3 regions of the Streptomyces sp. NPDC015125 genome follow, and region 2 is predicted to be linked to each of the others. Evidence: predicted binding sites of a transcription regulator. Region 2 holds the regulator's gene; each other region holds the start of a gene.
What was found. The regulator HrcA, encoded in region 2, represses chaperone genes, less so after heat shock. The targets are predictions, from matches to a motif close to TTNGCACTCNGNNNNNCNGAGTGCNAA.
Positions count from the first base shown of each region.

Region 1: ACF088_RS36150 (FmdB family zinc ribbon protein) is a predicted target of HrcA. The motif match lies at 4,327-4,353, and genes of this name have one in related genera.
Region 3: groES (co-chaperone GroES) is a predicted target of HrcA. The motif match lies at 4,293-4,319, and genes of this name have one in related genera.

Region 1 covers NZ_JBIBVF010000027.1:19,335-25,150, forward strand. Annotated here, with positions in the region: gene ACF088_RS36130 (MepB family protein) at 525-1,106, shown strand; gene ACF088_RS36135 (hypothetical protein) at 1,352-1,636, shown strand; gene mscL (large conductance mechanosensitive channel protein MscL) at 1,680-2,186, opposite strand; gene ACF088_RS36145 (S-methyl-5'-thioadenosine phosphorylase) at 2,975-3,808, opposite strand; gene ACF088_RS36150 (FmdB family zinc ribbon protein) at 3,956-4,315, opposite strand; gene ACF088_RS36155 (MFS transporter) at 4,449-5,750, opposite strand.
Region 2 covers NZ_JBIBVF010000003.1:526,644-532,459, forward strand. Annotated here, with positions in the region: gene ACF088_RS12065 (DUF3097 domain-containing protein) at 1-134, opposite strand, end outside; gene ACF088_RS12070 (MBL fold metallo-hydrolase) at 204-938, opposite strand; gene hrcA (heat-inducible transcriptional repressor HrcA) at 1,133-2,149, shown strand; gene dnaJ (molecular chaperone DnaJ) at 2,150-3,286, shown strand; gene ACF088_RS12085 (nitronate monooxygenase) at 3,383-4,471, shown strand; gene ACF088_RS12090 (16S rRNA (uracil(1498)-N(3))-methyltransferase) at 4,468-5,211, shown strand; gene ACF088_RS12095 (histidine triad nucleotide-binding protein) at 5,400-5,759, shown strand; gene ACF088_RS12100 (ribonuclease Z) at 5,766-5,816, shown strand, end outside.
Region 3 covers NZ_JBIBVF010000028.1:498-6,313, reverse strand. Annotated here, with positions in the region: gene ACF088_RS36695 (DUF2264 domain-containing protein) at 1-253, opposite strand, end outside; gene ACF088_RS36690 (hydroxyacid dehydrogenase) at 638-1,624, shown strand; gene groL (chaperonin GroEL) at 2,075-3,700, opposite strand; gene groES (co-chaperone GroES) at 3,836-4,144, opposite strand; gene ACF088_RS36675 (FtsW/RodA/SpoVE family cell cycle protein) at 4,659-5,816, shown strand, end outside.

The sequences.
Region 1 (5,816 bases), on a different contig from region 2:
CCGCCATCCCCTGCCCGGCACCACCCGGAACCGGCTCCTCAGGCGCAGCCACGCCTCGCAGGGCCCGCCGACCCGCCCCCGCGACGGCCACCGCCCGCATCCCCTACCGACCCACGACAAGGGCCGGTAGCACGCGAGGCGTTCACTGCCCCGCCTGACCGCCTGACCGCCTGACCGCCTGACCGCCTGACCGCCTGACCGCCTGACCGCCTGACCGCCTGACCGCCTGACCGCCTGGCGCCTACTGGCGCCGCCCGGCCGCGCCCCTGTACGCAGGCCGGCGCTGCTGCAGTACCGCGCCTGCCGCCGCGCCTCCCGCCCTACCGCGCCTGCCGTCGCGCCGCGCCGCGTCTCCCGCCGTACCTCCCGCCCTACCGCGCCGCGGCTCCCGCCCTACCGCGCCGCGGCTCCCGCCGGGACGCCCCCCGACCGGGGACGCCCCCCGACCGGGGAGCCGCACCGGCCCGTGGCGCCCCGGCTATCCCGCCGACCTGCGCGACGGCCGGCAATGGCACGATGGCGCAATGGCGACAAATTCCGCGGAATCCTCTGCGCACTGCTCCGCGAGCCCCGAGCCTTGGGCGGGTGGGGAGTCGCTGCACGAGGAGCTTCTCGCGGCGAAGGCGACGGTGTACGACCCGTGCGGGTTCGTCTGCTCGCGGCCGGTGCCCGAAGCGGAGAGTGCCGAGTACGCGGCCCATGAGTTCGCCCTCGACGGCTTGGCCGTCAGGTTCCGGGTGGCCAAGACGACCCCGACGAAGGCCGGCCAGTTCGTCACCGTGTGGAAGCGGAGCCCCGGCGGGCCGATTCAGCCGTTCGACTCCGCGGACGCGGTCGATCTCTTCGTCGTCAGCAGCCGTCAGGACCGGCACTTCGGGCAGTTCGTCTTTCCGCGGGATGTGCTCGCTGAACGGGGCATCGTTTCCCGCAACGGCTCGGGCGGAAAGCGTGCGTTCCGCATCTACCCGCCGTGGGTGGAGACGACCAGTCGCCAGGCCCGCAGCGCACAGGCGTGGCAGGTGGACCACTTCCTGCCGATCGGTGCTGACGGTGCCCTTGACCAGGCCCGCGCCCGGACGCTCTACCACCCCGGCCACCGCCCCTGAGCGACAGGGCTCCCGGTAACCGGTGGGCCCTCGGTGCCCGGGCGGCCGCCGGCACCAGGCCGTGATGATCACGGCGGGCCCGTCGGCGCCGTCCTCCGGTGACAGGTGCGCCGGGCCTCGCCCTGCGCGGCGGTGGCCTGCGGCGCGCCGGGCCTCGCCCTGCGCGGCGGTGGCCTGCGGCAGAAGGGGCGCCGTCGGCCCGTGCTGATCGGTGCCCCCTACCGGCGCGCCCGTACCCTGGAGGGGTGAGCACCAGCCCCGAACCCGAGTCGGCCCCCACACACCAGGATGCGCCCCGAGAGGCGCCCTCGGACGCGTCCCCAGAGGCGTCCGAGGCCGCACAGGCCGCTGTGCCCTCGCCTGCTGTGCGCCCGGCCCCTAAGCCTGCCGCGAGGCTGATCTTCGACGACCCGCTGAACCAGCAGTCCTCGGACGACACCGACCGTGGCTGGGGCGAGCGCCAGGACCGCAGTGACAGCGCCGCCGACCTGGCCCGCTTCCTCGACGAAAAGCCGCCCCACCACCTCTGAGCGAGGCGAGGGGGCGGCGTGGGCCGGCCGCCGTTGGCGCCTGCTACTGCTGCGTCTTCTGTGTGCCGATGATCCCCGCGCCGGAGGAGGACAGGGACGGTGCGCCGGTGCGCTGCGCGATCAGCGCATCGCGGATCTCGGTGAGCAGCTCGATCTCGGTCGGGTCCGCGGGGACGCCGTCGACCGGCTTCCTGGCCATCTGGCGCTCCTTCCACTTGTTGATCGGAAGGATCATGAGGAAGTAGACGACCGCGGCGGTGATCAGGAACGTCAGGGCGGCGCTGAGCACCGAGCCCCAAAGGATGTAAATGCCGTCGGCGAACGCGCCCGTCTTTGGATCCTTGGCGCAGGTATCGGTCAGGCAGGACTGGTAGTGATCGAGGTTCTGCGAACCGAGCGCGCCCACGATGGGGTTGATGATGCCCTTGACCACGGCGTTCACGATGTTCGTGAAGGCAGCACCGACGACCACCGCGACCGCGAGTTCGATGACGTTGCCGCGCATCAGGAATTCCTTGAATCCCTGCAGGACGCCCTTGCTCTCGCTCACCTGACAGCCTCTTTCCACGCTCACTACGGATGGTGCACCAACAATCAGCACCGCAACTTACGACAGGGCAGGGCGGAGGTGTCCAGTCCTGCTCCGTGCACCGGCGATCGATCGGAGCCCTGGAGCGGGTCCGGCGGAGGGTGCCGACGCTGCAGGCGCCGTGGACGGATACCGCGGTGGTGGTGCGGTGAGCGCGACCCCGTTGGCGCGCGGCGGATGCCCCGCCATGCGCAGAAGTGTTGCGTGACGGGAGTGCGGATGCCACTTGATCTTGGGGCATGGTCACTGTCCTCCCGCGGCCGTTGCCGACGGACAGCCGGAGGCGGGCGCGGCTCGTACGGCGCCGTACGAGGCTCCGCAGGCCAGTGCTGCGGCGGTCAACGCCAGGCCGGCGGCCAGCATCCGCTGCCGCGCGCTCCGGCTCCATGAGCGCCGGCCGCCGCCCGCCCGTACGGGAGCGAAGTGCGGCACGTCACACGGCGGAGGAGCGGGGAGGGGCGGGGAGGGAAGGGCGGGGCCGGTGCGGGGAGGAAGAGCAGGGGGTGGCGGGGGAGCAGGGCGTAGCGGGGGAGGAGCGGAAGGGGTGTGGGGCATGGTGGGCACCGCCTGCGGTGAGAGCGTCGGATGGACCGGGCTCACCACCGTGCCGGAATCCGCTCCCGCCCGCTCCGGGCTGTGGACGACCCCGCACCTGTGGACAACCCGGCCACCCGCAGGGGGGAAGCCGAGCAGTCCGCCGAGGGCGTCACGGCAGGTGCGAGGGCGTCACGGCCTCAGGTGCGAGGGCGTTACGGCAGGTCGATGCCCAGGTCCCAGCCGGTGTGGACCTCGGTGCACAGGCAGGCGCGGGCAGCGGTGTCCGGGAGGGCGGCGACCGCGTCGAACAGGACCTCCCGCAGTCGGCCCACGTTCTCGGCGAACACCCGGAAGACTTCCTCGTGGGAGACGCCGTCGCCGGTCTCCGTGCCCGCGTCCAGATCGGTGACCAGCGCCAATGAGGTGTAGCAGAGGCTGAGTTCGCGGGCCAGGACGGCTTCGGGGTGGCCGGTCATGCCGACCACCGACCAGCCCTGGGCGGCGTGCCAGCGCGATTCGGCGCGGGTCGAGAAGCGGGGGCCTTCGATCACGACCAGGGTGCCGCCGTCGACCGGCTCCCAGTCCCGGCCGCGGGCCGCCTTGAGGGCGGTCTGCCGCCCGGTGGGGCAGTACGGGTCGGCGAAGGTCAGGTGGACGACGTTGGGGATCTGCCCGTCGGGGAGCGGCTCGCCGTCGAAGTAGGTCTGGGGGCGGGCCTTGGTGCGGTCGACGAGCTGGTCGGCGACCAGGAGCGTGCCGGGGCCGTATTCGGGGCGCAGACCGCCGACCGCGCACGGGGCGAGCACCTGGCGTACACCGACCGAACGCAGGGCCCAGAGGTTGGCGCGGTAGTTGATGCGGTGCGGTGGAAGGTGGTGGCCGCGGCCGTGCCGGGGCAGGAACGCGACCCGACGGCCGGCGATCTCTCCCAGGAACAGCGAGTCGCTGGGGGGTCCGTAGGGGGTGTCCACCGTGACCTCGGTCACGTCGTCCAGGAAGGAGTAGAACCCCGATCCGCCGATTACACCAATCTCCGCGTCAGCCATGCCGGTCACACTATCGGGGCACGGCGGCCGGGGAAGGGCGGGTGGCGGAGAGGAAAGGGAGGCGTAAGACGGGCGAGGCGTACGCCGAGGACGCCGCAAGACGACGGACCCCGCCGTCGGTGACGGCGGGGTCCGAAGAGCTGTGGGTCAGGCTGCGGAGCTGGCGCCCGAGGTGCTGCCGGACGACGACGCGGCGGCCGGGGTCGAGGACTTGCTGTCCGAGCTGCCGGACGAGGAGCTCGACGAGGAGTCCGAGGAGCCCGAGGAGTCCGACGAGGACGTGCTGCCCGACGCGGAGGCGTTCTTCGCGGGGCTGCTGCTGGACGACGAGCCGCGGCTGTCGTTGCGGTAGAAGCCGGAGCCCTTGAAGACGATGCCGACCGCGGAGAACACCTTCTTGAGGCGTCCCTGGCAACCGGGGCACTCGGTGAGCGAGTCGTCGGTGAACTTCTGCACCGCCTCGAGGCCCTCGCCGCACTCGGTGCACTGGTACTGGTACGTCGGCACTTGTCTTCCTCCTGGCACTCTCACTCGATGAGTGCTAACGACGCTCCATATTGCAGTATTCCCGCCCGCCAGTCCACCGTGACCGCCGTACGGTGACCGACTCCACGTTCCGTCAGGCTTCCGTCAGGGGCCGTCAGGCGCGCGCCAGCTCCCGTTCCCGGTCGTCGGAAACGGCTGTGACCTGCGCGTTCACGCCGGGTGCGGGGGCGTCGGCAGCCTCGGACGGCGAGCGGGGCAGCAGATGGGCACGCAGCGCCAGCAGCACCGTCAGGGCCAGCGCCGTACCGGCCAGCGGCACCAGGAATCCGGTGCTCGGCCCGAAGCCGTCCGCGAGCTGCCCCGCGGAGGTGGCCGCGGCCGCCTGGCCCAGCGCGACCGCGCCGGTCAGCCAGGTGAAGGCCTCGGTCCGGGCGGCGGCCGGCACCAGCGACTCGACCAGTGTGTAGCCGGTGATCAGGGCCGGTGCGATGCACAGGCCGACGACCAGGCCGACCGCGCCGAGCAGCGGCACCGCGGTCACCGCCCACAACGGGGTGGTGGCCAGTGCCAGTAGCCCGTAGGCGACCAGCAGCCGGCGTCGCGGGCCGACCTTCCAGGCGATGGCCCCACAGGCGATACCGGCGAGCATGTTGCCGCCCGCGAAGATCCCGTAGAGCACGCCGTTGATGCCGGGCTGCCCGATGTGCTGGGTGAACGCGGTCAGCGAGACCTGCATCCCGCCGAAGACGGCGCCGATGCCGAGGAACGCCACGATCAGGACGCGCACGCCCGGCACCGACAGCGCCGAGACACGCGGCAGGTCGCCGGCCTGCGGGCGGTGTACCGGAGGCTGGCTGCGCCGCTGGGAGGCGAACAGCAGCCCGCCGGCCAGCGTCAGCGCGGCTTCGGCGACCAGACCGGCCGCCGGGTGGATACCGGTGCACAGCGCGGTCGCCAGCACCGGGCCGACGACGAAGGTGAACTCGTCGGTCACCGACTCGAAGGCGGCGGCGGTCGGCATCAGCGGGCTGCCGCCGAGCCGGGAGGCCCAGCGGGCCCGCACCATCGGGCCGACCTGCGGTGTCGAGGCGCCCGTGGGGACGGCCACCGCGAACAGCGCCCACAGGGGGGCGTGGGCGAGAGCGAGGATGATCAGTGCGGCGACGCCGGCGACGTGCACCAGTACGCCGGGGATCAGCACCGCGCGCTGGCCGAAGCGGTCGGCGAGTTTGCCGCTCTGCGGGGCGAACAGGGCCATGGACACACCGGTCGCGGCGGACACCGCGCCTGCGGTGCCGTACGAGCCGGTGGTCGATTCGACGAGCAGCACGATGCCGATCGTCAGCATGGCGAAGGGCTGCCGGGCCAGAAAGCCGGGCAGCAGGAATGTCCATGCACCAGGGGTGCGGAGCAGTGGTCCGTATCCGGAACGGGAATCCTTGACCGCGGATGCCACGGCCGGGCCTTTCTGCCGCCTGGTAGCGCGCCACCCGCGAGGTCGTCACGGGTACGCGCCGAGAGC
Region 2 (5,816 bases):
CAGCGGATCACGGCGCCGCAGAAGCCCGAGGTGACCTCCTCGACCACCAGATCGCGATCGGCCGGCACCTCGGGGGCGGGCCGCTGCTTCTTCCAGGGCGGGGTGAGGTCGGGGCTGTAGCGCCGGTTCTGCATCGAGTGGGGCCTGTTCTCTGCGGGGTGGGGGCGGTGGTCAGGACGGGGGCGACGCCAAAACGGCGGTGGTCAGGACGGGGCGACGCCGAAGCGGGCCGCCAGGGCGTCGCGTTGGGCACGGACGAAGCGGGCGTCCACCACGGCGCCATGGCCGGGAACGTACCGCGCGTCCTCGCCGCCGAGGGCCAGCAGCCGGTCCAGCGCGCCGGGCCACCGCTGGGGCAGTGCGTCGGGGCCCGCCTGGGGCTCGCCGGACTCCTCGACCAGATCGCCGCAGAAGACGATCTCCGCCTCCCCCCGCCGGCCCGGTACCAGGACGGCCAGATCGTGGGCGGTGTGCCCGGGGCCGACGTTGGCGAGCAGCACCTGCCGGTCGCCCAGCTCGACGGTCAGCTGGCCGTGCACGTGGTGGTGCGGGGCGACGAGCAGATCGGCGGCCTCCGCGGCGGCGTCCCGCGCGACGCCGTGCCGCACCGCGTCGTGCCGCAGCTCGTCCTTGCCGCGGCGCAGCAGCTCGCCCAGGCCGGCCGCGCCGAACACCTCGACGCCCGCGAAGGCGGCCGTGCCCAGTACATGATCGAAGTGGGGGTGGGTGAGCGCGATATGCGTCACTTCCCGGCCCAGCACACCGCGGATCGTCCGGCGCAGATCCGCGCCGTCGCGCAGGGTCGCGCCGGTGTCGACGATCATGACCCCGGTGCTCCCCGCGATCACCCCGATCGTCTCGTCCCAGCCCGGCATCCGGCGCCTGGCGACACCGTCACCGAGTCGTTCCCAACCGGCCTCTTCCCAAGCAGTGTGCATACCGAGACGCTAGCGCCATCGCGATAGCGTTGCCCGACAGATCGACCGAACACGGTCATCGGGCGAGTACTCCGCGCGGCCGCCCTTGCCGTGCCCGTGCTACCCGGCCGTACACTGGCTCAAGGTCTGGCACTCGGCCCGTGTGAGTGCCAGGAGAAACGAAGCGGCGGACGGCCGGACTGGAGGTGCGCGGGATGCTCAGTGAACGCAGGCTGGAGGTGCTGCGCGCCATCGTCCAGGACTATGTCGGGACGGAGGAGCCGGTCGGCTCCAAGGCGCTCACCGAACGCCATCGGCTCGGGGTCTCCCCGGCCACCATCCGCAACGACATGGCGGCCCTGGAGGACGAGGGGTTCATCGCCCAGCCGCACACCAGCGCCGGGCGGATCCCGACCGACAAGGGCTACCGCCTGTTCGTCGACAAGCTGGCCGGCGTCAAGCCGCTGTCCAGCCCGGAGCGGCGGGCGATCCAGAATTTCCTGGACGGCGCCGTCGACCTCGACGACGTGGTGGGCCGCACGGTCCGGCTGCTGGCTCAGCTGACCCGGCAGGTCGCCGTCGTGCAGTATCCGTCCCTGACCCGGTCCACGGTCCGGCATGTCGAGCTGCTGGCCCTGGCCCCGGCCCGGCTGATGCTCGTACTGATCACGGACACCGGCCGGGTCGAGCAGCGGATCATCGACTGCCAGGCACCCTTCGGCGAAACCTCCCTGGCGGATCTGCGGGCGCGGCTCAACAGCCGGGTCGTCGGCCGCCGGTTCGCGGATGTGCCGCAGTTGGTGCAGGATCTCCCGGAGTCCTTCGAGCAGGACGACCGCGGCACGGTCTCGACAGTGCTGTCGGTGTTGCTGGAAACTTTGGTGGAAGAGACCGAAGAGCGGCTGATGATCGGCGGTACCGCCAATCTCACGCGCTTCGGGCACGATTTCCCCCTGACGATCCGGCCGGTGCTGGAGGCCCTTGAGGAGCATGTGGTGATGCTCAAGCTGCTCGGGGAGGCCAACGACTCGGGCATGACCGTACGTATCGGGCATGAGAATGCCCATGAAGGCCTGGCGTCCACATCGGTCGTCACGGTCGGCTACGGTTCGGGCGACGAGGCAGTCGCCAAACTCGGCGTGGTCGGACCGACCCGCATGGACTACCCCGGAACGATGGGAGCGGTACGCGCAGTGGCACGTTACGTCGGACAAATCCTCGCGGAGTCGTAAGTGGCCACGGATTACTACTCGGTCCTCGGCATCGGACGCGACGCCTCGCAGGACCAGATCAAGAAGGCCTTCCGCCGGCTGGCGCGCGAGCTGCACCCGGACGTGAACCCGGATCCGAAGACCCAGGAGCGGTTCAAGGAGATCAACGCCGCTTACGAGGTGCTGTCGGACCCGCAGAAGAAGCAGGTCTACGACCTCGGCGGGGACCCCCTCTCGCAGGCCGGCGGCGGCCAGGGCGCGGGCGGCTTCGGCGCGGGCTTCGGCAACTTCTCCGACATCATGGACGCCTTCTTCGGCACCGCGTCGCAGCGCGGGCCGCGCTCGCGCACCCGCCGTGGCCAGGACGCCATGATCCGGCTCGACATCGAGCTGAACGAAGCCGCCTTCGGCACCACCAAGGACATCCAGGTCGACACCGCCGTCGTGTGTACGACCTGCAGCGGTGAGGGCGCGGCTCCCGGTACCTCGGCGCAGACCTGCGACATGTGCCGCGGCCGCGGTGAGGTCTCCCAGGTCACCCGGTCCTTCCTCGGCCAGGTCATGACGTCCAGGCCGTGCCCGCAGTGCCAGGGCTTCGGCACGGTCGTGCCGACGCCGTGCCACGAGTGCGCCGGCGACGGCCGGATCCGCTCGCGCCGCACGCTCACCGTCAAGATCCCGGCCGGTGTCGACAACGGCACCCGCATCCAGCTCGCGGGCGAGGGCGAGGTCGGCCCCGGTGGCGGCCCCGCCGGTGATCTCTATGTGGAGATCCACGAGGTGGCGCATTCGGTCTTCCAGCGGCGCGGCGACGATCTGCACTGCACGGTCACCATCCCGATGACGGCGGCTGCGCTGGGCACGAAGTGCCCGCTGGAGACGCTGGACGGGGTGGAGGAGATCGATGTCCGGCCCGGTACCCAGTCCGGGCAGTCGATCCCGCTGCACCAGCGCGGCGTGACCCATCTGCGCGGCGGCGGCCGGGGCGACCTCATCGTCCACGTCGAGGTGATGACGCCGTCCAAGCTCGATGCCGACCAGGAAGACCTGCTGCGGCGGCTGGCCAAGCTCCGCGGAGAGGAGCGGCCCACGGGGCAGTTCCAGCCGGGGCAGCAGGGCCTCTTCTCGCGTCTGAAGGATGCGTTCAACGGGCGATAGCCCCAGGTGAACCCGGGGGCCGGCGCCGTTCCCCGGGCGGCGCGGCGGCCTCGGCCCCGGTTCGGAACGGTGCGGTGGGCGTGACACGATGTGCTCATGCCCACCGCGCTGACCGATCTCTGCCGCCACCCGATCGTGCAGGCCCCGATGGCGGGAGGCGGCTCCGGACCCGAGCTGGCCGCCGCCGTCTGCGACGCCGGCGGTCTCGGCTTCCTCGCCGCCGGCTACAAGACCGCCGACGGCATGTATCAGGAGATCAAACAGCTGCGGTCGCTGACCGGCCGGCCCTTCGGCGTCAACCTCTTCATGCCGCAGCCCTCGCTGGCCGACGGCTCCGTCGTCGAGGTCTACCGCGAGCAACTCGCGGGCGAGGCCACCTGGTACGAGACCGAGCTCGGCGACATCGACGGGCCCATCGACGACGGCTACGAGGCCAAGCTCGCGATCCTGCGGGACGATCCGGTACCGGTGGTGTCCTTCACCTTCGGCTGCCCCTCGCGCGCCGTCCTCGACGCCTTCGCCGCGGTCGGTACGTACACGGTCGTCACGGTCACCACCGCCGCCGAGGCGCAGGCCGCGCAGTGGTCGGGCGCCGATGCGGTGTGTGTGCAGGGCGTGGAGGCCGGCGGCCACCAGGGCACCCACCGGGACGATCCGCATGCGGACGGGACCGGCTCGGGGCTGGGCCTGCTGGCGCTGCTCGGCCAGGTCCGGGAGGCCGTGCAGATCCCGGTGATCGCCGCGGGCGGGCTGATGCGCGGGGCGCAGATCGCGTCGGTGCTGGCCGCCGGGGCGAGCATGGCGCAGCTGGGCACCGCCTTCCTCGCCACCCCCGAATCGGGCGCCAACCCGCTGCACAAGCAGGCCCTGACCAACCCGCTGTTCACGCATACGGAGTTGACCCGGGCGTTCTCCGGGCGGCCCGCCCGCGGACTGGTGAACCGCTTCATGCGCGAGCACGGCCCGTACGCCCCGGCCGCCTACCCCGCCGTCCACTACCTCACCTCCACCGTGCGCAAGGCCGCGGCCAAGGCGGGCGACGCGCAGGGCATGAACCTGTGGGCGGGGCAGGGACACCGGCTGGCGCGGGAGCTGCCCGCCGGGCGGCTCGTGGAAGTACTGGCGGTCGAACTGGACGCGGCGCGCGCCGCGTTGAACCTCCCGGGCGCCGGTAGCGCCTCATGACCGCTCCGGTGTTCCTCGTCGATTCGCTCGCGGACGTACGGGCCGGCGGCACGCTGACCCTGGACGGCCCCGAGGGTCGGCACGCGGTGTCGGTGCGCCGGCTGCGGGTCGGTGAGGAGCTCGTCCTGACGGACGGCCGCGGCGCCGGCGCGCACGGCACGGTTGCCGCCGTCGAGGGCAAGGACCGGCTCACCGTCGCGGTCGCGGAGCTGCGCACCGAGGCGTCGCCGGACCCCACCATCACCGTCGTCCAGGCGCTCCCCAAGGGCGACCGCGGCGAGCTGGCCGTCGAGACGATGACCGAGACCGGTGTGGACGCCATCGTGCCCTGGGCGGCGGCGCGTTGCGTCACCCAGTGGAAGGGGGAGCGGGCCGCCAAATCGCTGGGCAAATGGCGTGCCACGGCCCGTGAGGCGGGCAAGCAGTCGCGCCGGCTGACCTTCCCCGAGGTCGCGGACCCGCTGACGACCAAGCAGGTGGCCACCCTGCTTGCCGACGCCGACTTCGCGGCCGTCCTCCACGAGGAGGGCAGCTCCCCGCTCGCCACCGCCGAACTCCCCGCCGAGGGCCGGATCGTGCTCGTCGTCGGGCCGGAAGGCGGGGTCTCCCCGGAGGAGCTCGCCCTCTTCGCCGAGGCGGGCGCGGGGCCCTACCGCCTGGGGACGACCGTGCTGCGCACCTCCACGGCGGGCACCGCGGCCACGGCGCTGCTGCTGGGGCGCACGGGGCGCTGGAGCTAGAAGTCGTCTTCCGGATCGGGACGCCGGTCCTCCGGTGCGACCGCGGGCGCTGCCGCGCGGTGTGCGGCGGCCCGGGCAGCGGGGACCGCGCGGCGTGGGGTGGGGTGGACGCCCGGGTACGGCCCGCCCGGTAGCATCCGAGGCCGTGCGCACCGTGCGTACGACGGATGACCCGGGAGGAGCCACCGGTGGCGGGAGAACCGCAGGCCGACTGCCTGTTCTGCAAGATCGTGGCGAAGGAGGTTCCGGCGACGATCGTCCGGGAGACCGACACCACCGTCGCGTTCCGCGACATCAACCCCCAGGCGCCCACGCACGTCCTGGTGATCCCCAAGGTGCACTACCCGGACGCGGCGAGCCTGGCCGCCGCCGAACCGCAGATCATCGCCGACATACTGCGCGAGTCCCGCGAGGTCGCCGCCGAGGACAAGGTCGAGGACCGGGGCTACCGGGTCGTCTTCAACACCGGCGCCGGAGCGGGCCAGACCGTCTTCCACGCCCACCTGCACGTGCTCGGCGGCCGCGGCCTCCAGTGGCCCCCCGGGTAAGCCGCCGTGTCCGTACGTGAATTGGTGGTCCTCGGCACCGCGAGCCAGGTCCCCACG
Region 3 (5,816 bases), on a different contig from region 2:
CGAGCAGGAAGGTGCGGGCGAAGCCTTCGAGGCCGTCCGAGCGGGGGCCGGAGGAGCTGGGACGGGGGCCCGGCAGGGTGATCAGGCCGTGGCGCGGGGAGGCGTAGGGGGCGGTGGCGTGGAGCAGCCCGTCGGCCGTCGCCTCCCAGTGGGCGCGGGTCCAGCCGGTGTACGCGCTGCGGCGGCGGTCCTCGGGCGGGAGGGGGAAGGGGTGAGGGTGCTGGGGGCGGAGGTGGTGGGGGTGCTCGGGCATGGCGTCCCCTGGGACGGAGGATGACGGCCGGCCGGGACGGAGGAATGACGGCCGACCGCCGGGAATCCTTCAGGTGCGGCTGACCGGACGTCAAGGGAACGCCGCACGTCAAGAGAACGCCGCACGTCAAGGGAACACGGAGGAGGAGATCGCATGACCCCACCGTCCGCCACCGGCCCCCACTCCCCACCCACCGGAGGATCCGGGGACCTCCCGGCGGCAGCTCGGGGAGGGCCGAAGGCCCCGGCCCGCGGCGCCGTCACCACACCCGGCGCACCCCCGCCCGCCGCCGCAGGCGCCACGGCGGCACACCATCACGACCGGCAGGCCGAAAGAGCGGTGAGCACGCCCGGCGCGGCGAACCGGCCCACCCTGCTCCTGTCGATGGGCCCCGGCATCGCCGAACGGCTCCTCGACACCCGCCACCACACCCGTCTCGCGGCCCTCGCCCGTACCGACCCGCACCTCGTCGCACACGAGCTGGCCGACCCCACCCCCGCCGTCGCCGCCGCCCTCGCCGACGCCGAGGTGCTGCTCACCTGCTGGGGCGCCCCACAGCTCACCGGCCGGGTGCTGGACGCCGCCCCACGGCTGCGCGCCGTCGTGCACGCCGCCGGTTCGGTCAAACACCACCTCACCGACGCCTGCTGGGAGCGCGGGATCGCCGTCACCTCGGCCGCCGCCCCCAACGCCCTCCCGGTCGCCGAATACACCCTCGCCGCGATCCTGTTCGCCAACAAGCGCGTGCTGCACGCCGCCCACCGCTACCGCGGCCTGCGCACCGCGCACGACTGGCACCACGAACTCGGCACCACCGGCAACTACCGCCGCACCGTCGGCGTCATCGGCGCCTCCCGCATCGGCCGCCGGGTCATCGAGCTGCTGCGGCCGTTCGATCTGCGCGTCCTGCTGCACGACCCCTACGTGACCGACGCCGACGCCACCCGGCTCGGTGTGCGGCCGGTCCCCCTCCACGCCCTCTGCGCCGGCAGCGACCTCGTCACCGTGCACGCCCCCCAGCTGCCCGCCACCCGCCATCTGCTCGGCGCACCCGAACTGGCCCTGCTGCCCGACGGCGCGACGTTGATCAATACCGCCCGCGGCTCGCTGGTCGACGGGGCGGCCCTGCTCCCCGAGCTGGTCTCCGGCCGCCTGCACGCCGTCCTCGACGTCACCCAGCCCGAACTCCCGCCGCCCGGCTCGCCGTTGTGGGACCTCCCGAACGTCCTGCTGACCCCCCACGTGGCGGGGTCCCTGGGCACCGAACTCCACCGCCTGGCCGACCACGCCCTGGACGAACTCGAACGCTATGCACACGGCCGGCCTTTCAACGGCCCGGTGCTGCCGGAGCATCTGCACCACTCGGCATAGCGCAACGGGGCCGGAGGGCGCCGCTCGCCATGAGCACGACGGGCCCGGGGCGCTGTTCAGCATGAGCACGACGGACCGCGGGCGCCCGGGCGTTCACGGGAGGGGGCCTCGGCGCCCGCGCGGCCTCACGCGAGGTGGCCCTCTGGCTCGCACGCCTCAGGCGAGGCGGCCTCCTCGTACGCCCTGCCTCAGGACGGGGCTCCTCACACGGGGCTCCTCACGCGGGGCCCCCTCCAGACCCGCCCACCCCCCGAAGGGGGGTGGGCGGCGGGGAAACAACACACCTGGGGGCGAGCGGCGAAAGACACCACCCCCGGGGCGAGCAACCGAAGACACCACCCCGGGCCCCCAAAAACCCCGAAGACCCGGCCCCCGCCACAGCGGAAACCGGGTCTTCGGTATGCGGTCCACGGCAGGCCGGCAGGCCCACCGTCACCGTGTCAGCTCACGTCAGTGCGCGTGCCCGTGACCGTGACCGGCCTCGGCCGCGTCGTCCTCCGCGGGCTTCTCGACGACCAGGGTCTCGGTCGTCAGGAGCAGCGAGGCGATGGACGCGGCGTTCTCCAGGGCGGAGCGGGTGACCTTCACCGGGTCGATGACGCCGGCCTTGACCAGGTCGCCGTACTCGCCGGTGGCGGCGTTGAAGCCGTTGCCCTTCTCCTGCTCGGCAACCTTCGCGGTGATGACGTAGCCCTCCAGACCGGCGTTCTCCGCGATCCAGCGCAGCGGCTCGACGACGGCGCGGCGGACGACGGCGACACCGGTGGCCTCGTCGCCCTCCTTGCCCAGGGAGCCTTCCAGCACCTTGGCGGCGTGGACCAGAGCGGAGCCACCACCGGAGACGATGCCCTCCTCGACCGCGGCGCGGGTCGCGGAGATGGCGTCCTCCAGACGGTGCTTCTTCTCCTTGAGCTCGACCTCGGTGGCCGCACCCACGCGGATGACGCACACGCCACCGGCGAGCTTGGCGAGGCGCTCCTGGAGCTTCTCGCGGTCCCAGTCGGAGTCGGTGGACTCGATCTCGGCCTTGATCTGGGCGACGCGACCGGTGACGTCCTCGGACTTGCCGCCACCGTCGACGATGGTGGTGTCGTCCTTGGTGACGGTCACCCGGCGGGCGGTGCCGAGCACGTCCAGGCCGGCCTGGTCGAGCTTGAGGCCGACCTCCTCGGCGATGACGGTCGCACCGGTGAGGGTGGCGATGTCGCCGAGCATGGCCTTGCGGCGGTCACCGAAGCCCGGGGCCTTGACGGCCACGGCGTTGAAGGTGCCACGGATCTTGTTGACGACCAGGGTCGACAGGGCCTCGCCCTCGACGTCCTCGGCGATGATCAGCAGCGGCTTGGAGGCACCCGCCTGGATGACCTTCTCCAGCAGCGGCAGCAGGTCCTGGATCGAGGCGATCTTGCCCTGGTGGATCAGGATGTACGGGTCCTCGAGGACGGCCTCCATCCGCTCCTGGTCGGTGACCATGTACGGCGACAGGTAGCCCTTGTCGAAGGCCATGCCCTCGGTGAAGTCCAGCTCCAGGCCGAAGGTGTTGGACTCCTCGACGGTGATGACACCGTCCTTGCCGACCTTGTCCATCGCCTCGGCGATGAGCTCGCCGACCTGCTTGTCCTGCGCGGACAGACCGGCCACGGCGGCGATGTCGGTCTTGTCGTCGATCGGACGGGCGGTCGCGAGGAGCTCGTCGGAGACGGCCTTGACGGCGGCGTCGATGCCCTTCTTCAGGGCGGCCGGGGAGGCGCCGGCGGCGACGTTGCGCAGACCCTCGCGGACCAGCGCCTGGGCCAGCACGGTGGCGGTGGTGGTGCCGTCACCCGCGATGTCGTTGGTCTTGGTCGCCACCTCCTTGACGAGCTGGGCACCCAGGTTCTCGTACGGGTCGTCGACCTCGACCTCACGCGCGATGGTGACACCGTCGTTGGTGATCGTGGGCGCGCCGAACTTCTTGTCGATGACGACGTTGCGGCCCTTGGGGCCGATCGTCACCTTGACCGTGTCGGCAAGCTTGTTGACGCCGCGCTCAAGGGCGCGACGGGCGTCCTCGTCGAACTTCAGGATCTTCGCCATGGGTTGCTTCAAGTCCTCTCATTGCGATCCTCGGCCACGACGTGGGGACCGCTGTCGCTCAAACGAACTGCGCCCCTGCCCCGGGTTGATTAGACGCGGGAACCAGGGGCGCAGATCACGGCAAAACTGGGTGACTTACTTCTCGACGATCGCGAGAACGTCGCGAGCCGAGAGAACGAGGTAGTCCTCGTTGTTGTACTTCACCTCGGTGCCGCCGTACTTGCTGTAGAGCACGACGTCGCCGACGTTGACGTCGAGCTCGACGCGCTTGCCGTCCTCGACACGGCCCGGGCCCACGGCCAGGACGACGCCCTCCTGGGGCTTCTCCTTGGCGGTGTCCGGAATGACCAGGCCCGAGGCCGTGGTCTGCTCGGCGTCGAGCGGCTGGACCACAATGCGGTCCTCAAGCGGCTTGATGGCAACCTTGGAGCTGGTGGTCGTCACGATCCGACCTCCCCCTTCGGAGATCTCACGGGGTTAACTGTCTGAGGTGGCGACCAGGTCGATCCGTCGTCGCGGGTGCCGGACCTGCCCGTCGCTGTGTGTCTGGCACTCCCCACTGGAGAGTGCCAACGCCGAGACTATGACGCGGTTAGCACTCGGTCAAGCGGAGTGCCAGCGCGGCGGGGTGCGCTTGCACTCCGCTCCGGTTGACCGGCCGTCCGAAGTCGTGGCCGCCGACGGGCCGCACCCCGCCGACCAGGGCCTTCCACGGCGGGATCGGGGCAGGGCAGAAGCCGAACGACGGGCACATTCCCATCAAATCGGACACACCTTCCCCTTCCCTCGCAACCACGCCACCGGCTGCCTCGTCTACCTCCCCGACTGCCGAGCCGACGAACCGGGCACCTCCCGGCCGGCCCGCGGCCTTGACGATCAGTGGCGGAGGAGACCCGTGCGTGGACAGACCAGCGTTCCCCGGGCGGCCCGGCAGCGGGAGAGTGACGCCGAGCGCACCATGACGTTCGCCGCGCTGGCCCAGGCACCGGACCGCCGGCGGACCGAGGCATGGCTGCTTGCCCTCGCCGTACTGATCGCGGACTTCGGGTACGCCTGCACCGGGCTGTCGATGACCGGCCGGCTGCCCGGCGGGCTGGCCGGCTTCGCCATCAGCATGTTCTTCGTGGCGCTGGTCCCGCACCTGGTCCTGCGCCGCTTCGCGCCCCGCGCCGATCCGCTGATCCTGCCGCTGGCGACGCTGCTGACCGGGATCGGCCTGGTGCTGCTGCACCGCCTGGACGTCACCTATGCGCAGACGCCGCGGCTCAAGATCGCTGAGGCGGCGAGCGGGCAGCTGGTGTGGACGGTGATCGGGGTGGCGGTCTGCATCGCGATCCTGCTGGTGGTGCGCGATCACCGCATTCTGCAGCGCTACATCTACCTGACCATGGTGGTCGCGCTGGTGCTGCTGATGGCCCCGGCCTTCTTCGGCGCCGATATGTACGGCGCCAAGCGCTGGATCCTGCTCGGGCCGCTGTCGCTGCAGCCCGGCGAATTCGTGAAGATCATGATCTCGGTGTTCTTCGCCGGCTATCTGACCGTCAACCGCGATGCCCTGGCGCTGGCCGGACGCCGCGTCCTGGGCGTCCAACTGCCCCCGGGGCGGCAGCTCGCACCGATCTTCACCATCTGGGTGATCAGCCTGCTGGTGCTGGTCTTCGAACGGGACCTGGGCACTTCGCTGATCTTCTTCGGCGTCTTCGTGATCATGCTGTACATGGCCACCGAGCGCACCAGTTGGGTGCTCTGCGGCCTGGCCATGGCCGCGGTCGGCGCCACGGTCGTGGGCTCCACGGAACCGCACGTCAAGGGCCGGATCATGGCCTGGCTGCATCCGATGGACATCTTCCTGCCGGAGAAACAGCGACCGCCGGGACTGATCTCCAACCAGGCCGCGCAGGCGCTGTTCGGCTTCGGCAGCGGCGGCATCTCGGGCAGCGGCCTCGGCCAGGGCCACCCGGAGCTGATCGGCTTCGCCGGCAACAGCGACTTCATCCTCACCACCGTCGGCGAGGAGCTGGGGCTGGCCGGGGTGATGGCCGTGATCATGCTGTACGTGCTGCTCGCCCAGCGCGGCCTGCGGGTGGGGCTGACCGCCCGCGACCCGTTCGGCAAA